2 linked regions of the Actinoalloteichus fjordicus genome follow. The protein of the gene in region 1 interacts with the protein of each later gene in a pairwise test. Links are inferred from orthologs where the notes say so. Each region holds a gene or a part of one and is shown on either strand. Other genes may lie near its edges.

The links.
Region 2: the proteins of UA74_RS07930 (region 1) and rplA interact in binary tests that used the Escherichia coli proteins (3 or more experiments, as listed by UniProt). The link is inferred for Actinoalloteichus fjordicus from one-to-one orthologs.

Annotation. Positions count from the first base shown.
Region 1 is NZ_CP016076.1:1,733,182-1,735,856, reverse strand. It holds UA74_RS07930 (cold-shock protein), read left to right. Parts: upstream 1-1,073; coding sequence 1,074-1,277; downstream 1,278-2,675. Other genes in the region: UA74_RS33390 (DUF6292 family protein), read left to right, coding at 1,681-2,277; UA74_RS34175 (hypothetical protein), read right to left, coding at 218-376.
Region 2 is NZ_CP016076.1:620,723-623,646, reverse strand. It holds rplA (50S ribosomal protein L1), read right to left. Parts: upstream 1,861-2,924; coding sequence 1,141-1,860; downstream 1-1,140. Other genes in the region: secE (preprotein translocase subunit SecE), read right to left, coding at 2,852-2,924; nusG (transcription termination/antitermination protein NusG), read right to left, coding at 1,981-2,778; UA74_RS02835 (hypothetical protein), read left to right, coding at 1-692. UniProt on the Escherichia coli protein: One of the primary rRNA binding proteins, it binds very close to the 3'-end of the 23S rRNA. Forms part of the L1 stalk. It is often not seen in high-resolution crystal structures, but can be seen in cryo_EM and 3D reconstruction models.

The DNA of each region.
Region 1 (2,675 bases):
GGAGGAAGAGGAACGCTTGGCTTTTGGCCATCCAGCGGCGAAAGCCCTGTTCATGCGGGCTTGCCGGCTGGTGAAGGCCAGTGCTGGGATGTCGAGGTCGGGGGTTCCTCATGGTTCGGGTTGGCGTGGTGACGGTTGTGCCCGTCGATCCACTACTGGTAGCTCATCCCGACCAGCCCGCCGTGCACGACACCGACCGCGTCGTTGGGACGCCTGGTCAGGAAATCTGCTTGTGCCCGGCATCGTGGCCGACGAACGCCAGTTGCGCGAACACCACGGCTAGGAGGACCGCGATCAGCAACTGCCACCACGTGTCGCTCAGGAACGCGAACCCGACCCACGCTCCGGCGAACACCGCCATGTTCGCGATGATCACCGCTGCGTAGTAGCCGTGGCGGCAGCGCAGCAGCCCCGACCCTCGCGGACCTCGGCGAGCAGATGGCGATAGGAACCCTGCGCGCTGTCGTTCACCGGCGCCGCGTCGCAGGCGCTCCGGCGGCAGAGGAGGAAAACCGAACGCCACGGGTACGGCGCTGATCGGCGTCGGAGAGCGTGTGTCCGGCGGCGTGCGAGACGGGGTGGCTGAACAGCACCGGCGAGACCGGGGCACGGGTGCTGCGGGAACGTACGGGTGTGCGCGACAAAAGAAACTCCTTGGGAAGGGGCCGGGCAGGTGAACACGGCCAGCGGTGACGCATGAGCACCGGACGGCAGCGTCGAGCAGGTCGGTGCGCCGTCGTCGGGCAGAGGCTTGGTCGCAGGTCGGACAGCGTCGTCAAGGCTCCTCGTGACCCAGGGTCGACAAGCGCGGCGCGAGCAGGCAGGTTCTGACGGTACGCGCATCGGCGGGCCACCGCGAGCACGGGGCGGGCGGACCTCGCTTGACGGCCCGCCCGCCCATGTGCTCCACTGCATGTGGTTGAAGATTTTTGTGCTCGTTGTTCCCGACGCCGCAGAGGTTTTTGGCGAGCGTCGCCTCGGTGCCCTTTCAGGCTTTCCTTGGTTTCACGCTCGCAGTCCGGCCGCCTCGCACGAGGCTGTGCCGCAATGTTCGACGCGACAAGGAAACGTATATGTCTCAAGGCACTGTGAAGTGGTTCAATTCCGAGAAGGGCTTCGGATTCATCGCCCCCGACGACGGCGGCAGCGACGTGTTCGTCCACTACTCAGAAATCACCGGCAGCGGTTTCCGCAGCCTCGACGAGAACGCCCGCGTGCAGTTCGACGTCGGCCAGGGCAACCGCGGCCCGCAGGCCACGGCGGTGTCGGTCCTCTGACCACCACCACGCCCGCCCACCCGCATCTCCATAACGTTCGGCGTTCCAGGTTTCGCGGTGTCGATCCTGACCTCGACCCCACCTCGCCAAGCGAAGGGCCGGCGGCGCAGTTCGTCTCCTCCCGTGCTCGCCACCTGCGCGAGCACCAGCATCACCGCGCCCGCGCGGCACGCACGGTCGCCCGCATGGCGCGCGACCCGCATGACGAAAGCCTCCTCTTGTCCGTTTGGGACATTGAGCCCACTGCCGACATGGCGCCGAGCTTGGATTCCGCGCTGGCGGGCTACGTCCGCCGGGTAGCCGAGCAGATTGGCGCCCCGTCGACGCGGTGACACACGAAGTCACCGCCACCGCCTACCTCGGCCTCGCCCCCTAGTACCACCGAGCCCCGCAGCGCGACCTGATGCTCGTCTGGGACGAACGACTCGGCTGGTCCATCGCGATCGGACCACGCGGCAACGACCACTCACCCGTGATCCGCCGCCTCTGCGGCCACATCGCACCACCACCCTGCACCGTCGCCCCGTTTGTCATCAACGTCCTCGACGGACACCACAACTGCCAACTCAGCCCAGTACCGCCCCCACTCGACCGGGCAACCCTGGCGGCGCACCTGAGCACACTCCCGCGCAGCGTCCCGGACGCCGACTCGAGCGCACCCGGCGTCCGACAGCTATCTCTGGCAGGCAGTTACCGATCCTCGCCGAGCAACAAGCATCGCGATTCCCTGGATAGCGATCGGCTTCGCACCAGGACATACCGAGGTTTCAGCCGGAAGCGTTCGAAGCCCTTGCGTACGGCCATGGCCGGTCCGTGGGTTCATTGGCTAACCAACGACCAACTGCTGCATCTCGTGGAGGCGGCGAGCCACTTGGGCGGCGACTCACCGCCATCCCTGCGGCTCGTGCTGGCGGGCGCAGCTTGGCGCGGTGATGGGGGTCAGCCGCTCCACCGCTCAGTATCGCCACGAGAAGGCCGCCAAAAGTGGTCGGACGACTAGTTGGGACTGTCAATTCCAGTCAGACCATGAAGCGATCACTTACTACCTCAATGTTCGTCGAACTTGGTGCAGCGTTCTTCGGCCGAACCTCCGCCACTAGAGCCCGCGATGTTGTCGCGCCAACCCGAAGCTGCTTCCGGAGCGTCTCCGCGGAGATCGGAAGCCGGCAACGTCGCCAGTGTTCAGCGTCCGCGCGGCGAGCGCTCTCTACGAGACAGCCGAAGAGCAGCATAGCGTCGATCTTCGGCTGCGAGTCGGGGTGCGCGTAGCGTCCCAGCCAAGGCTGACGTGCACGCCGAAGGACGTCCCCAGCGATCGGGGCCGGGGGAGTTCCTCCGCGTCGTCGCATACGCGGGTGATGGCTTGAGCACCGGTAGACTCACCTGCCGGAGAGCGAC
Region 2 (2,924 bases), 1.1 Mb from region 1 along the record:
GCGATCAACGTCCCTGCTCGTTGTTCACCGCCTCGGCCGCGACGCAGTTCGCCGACGCTCATGGTGCGGCGGACTGCGCCGAGGCCGTCCGGGGGCTGGCGGGCGAGGTGACCGACGCCGAGCGGTACGCGAGCCCCGAGTTCGGCACCGACGCGGGACAGGTCGACGGCGACCGCAAGGAGATCAGCTCCTGCGGGTCGATGACCGTCCGGGGCGGGACACCGCTGGGCACGTTCGAGTTGACCCGGCACCCCGACGGCGGCTGGCAGGTGGCGGGCTACTCGGTCGAGGAAGAGTGCGAGGCCTCGGCGCCGCCGTCGGAGGCCGCCGATCCGACCGTGACCGGCAGGCCGTCGGAGACCATCCGGCTACTGCACACCTACGTGCTCTTCGGGCCCGCCGCCGAAGGCTGCGCCCTCTTCTCGGCCGAGGCGGCGGCGGCCTTCGCCACCGCCTTCGGCGCCGCGGACTGCGTGTCGGCGGTGCAGGCACTCGGGGAGGACGTCGAGATGGGCTACCGCAGCCCCGGCTTCCCCGACTCGGCGAACAGTCCGACGGGACGCGTCGCGACCATCAGCTCCTGCGAGATGACCGTCAACGGCGGTCCGCCGTTGGGAATCTTCGAGCTCACGTACCAGGACGACACCCGATCCTGGCTGATCACCGATCACCAGGAGGAGGACTGCGGCTGAGCAGGCCGACGCACCCTGGGGACCGGTGGGCGACGGCGCGGCGACCGGGTCACCCGCTTCGATCAGCTCACGTGCGACCCGCACGGGCCGCAGCCGCGAGCGCGGACGTCGCACGGCGGGACGGCCCGCCCCCGTCGGGGCTCGGGTTGGCACGGGTGCAGGCTCCGCAGGCCGCTGGTTGCACAGTGATCGGCGAGCGCTCCCCGGCCGCACCGCGTCGGAGTCGGAACGACGCCGACGCGGCTCCGCTGCCCGGTCCCCCCCGTCCTGCCCATGCCCAGGCCCGACCGTCAGGCCCACCGAGCACCTGCCCCGGACGGCCGGTCTGCCTTCGGCTGGCCGGGGAGCTCCTGCTGCACCCGCAGCGATCGAGGACCCGCACAGACGAATCGGGCCCCCGCCGCAGATGCGGCGGGGGCCCGATCACGTGGTCAGCCTGCGTAGGACCTCAGGAAGAGGCCTCGTCGGACAGCAGGTCGCGGGTGCGGTTCGGGTCGACCGGGATGCCGGGGCCCATGGTCGTGGAGAAGGTGATCTTCTTCAGGAAGCGGCCCTTGGCTGCCGAGGGCTTCGCCCGCAGCACCTCGTCCAGGGCGACCGCGTAGTTCTCGACCAGCTTGTCGGTCTCGAACGACGCCTTGCCGATCACCATGTGCAGGTTGGCCTGCTTGTCTACCCGGAAAGTGATCTTTCCGCCCTTGATCTCGGTGACGGCCTTCGTGACGTCGGGCGTCACGGTGCCGGTCTTCGGGTTCGGCATCAGGCCACGCGGGCCGAGGATGCGCGCGATCCGACCGACCTTGGCCATCTGATCCGGCGTGGCGATCGCGGCGTCGAAGTCCAGCCAACCGCCCTGGATGCGCTCGATCAGCTCGTCGGTGCCCACCGCGTCGGCGCCTGCGGCCTCGGCCTCGGCTGCCTTGTCCCCCGTCGCGAAGACGATCACGCGGGCGGTCTTGCCGGTGCCGTGCGGCAGGTTGACGGTGCCACGCACCATCTGGTCGGCCTTACGCGGGTCGACGCCGAGCCGGATCGCCACCTCGACCGTGGAGTTCTGCTTGGCCTTGGCGGTCTCCTGGGCCAGCTTGGTCGCCTCCAGCGGCGAGTAGAGCCGCGCGCGGTCGATCAGCTCTTCTGCCTGACGATAAGCCTTGCTGCGCTTGGTCATGTCCTCTGTTCCTTCGATTCTGGATCAGTCGTGGTGACGGGCCAGCGCGTGGCCCTCCCACATTTCCGACGCCGCAGGGACGCGGCGGGGTCTTGAGCAGGCGAACGAATGTCGCCGTGGTCAGATCTTGGAGACCTGGTTGAACGACAGCTCCACCGGAGTCTCGCGGCCGAAGATCGACACCAGCACCTTGAGCTTCTGTGCGTCGGCGTTGACCTCGTTAATCGTCGCGGGCAGGGTGGCGAACGGCCCGTCCATGACGGTCACCGACTCGCCGACCTCGAAGTCGACCTCGATGTTCGACTTGCTTGCCGCAGCGGCGGCCTTGCCCTTCTCCGGCTTGGCCTCCTCGACCTGCGGGACGAGGAACTTCAGCACCTCGTCCAGGGTCAGCGGCGAGGGACGCGAGGTGGCCCCGACGAAGCCGGTGACACCAGGCGTGTTGCGCACCGCGCCCCAGGAGGCGTCGTTCAGCTCCATCCGGACCAGGATGTAGCCGGGCAGCACCTTGCGCTGCACCTGCTTGCGCTGGCCGTTCTTGATCTCGGTGACCTCTTCGGTCGGCACCTCGACCTGGAAGATGAAGTCCTCCACGTCGAGGGTCTGGACCCGGGTCTCGAGGTTGGTCTTGACCTTGTTCTCGTAACCGGCGTAGGAGTGCACGACGTACCACTCGCCGGGCGCGCTCGCGAGCGCGGCGCGCATCTCGGCCACCGGGTCGAACTCGGGCTCGTCCTGGGGCTCCTCGGCCGCCTCGCCTGTCGAGGCCGCTCCGGCAGCAGCACCGTCGGTGGCCTCCGTGGCAGTCTCGCCGGCCTCGGCGGACTCGACAGCCGTCGAGTCGTCATCGGCGTCCTTGGCGTGCACCTGCGCGTCGGACAGGCCGGCCAGCTCCTGGCTGTCCTCGTTGGAGGTCACTGTCGGTCCCGCTTCCTCTCGTGTGTCGCGGTCGCGGCCCGTCCACCGACCTGCGATCCGCAACGGATCGAGATCAGCCGAACAGCCACAACACGCCCTGGCTGAAGGCGATGTCCAGTCCCGCCACCAGCGTCACCATGAAGGAA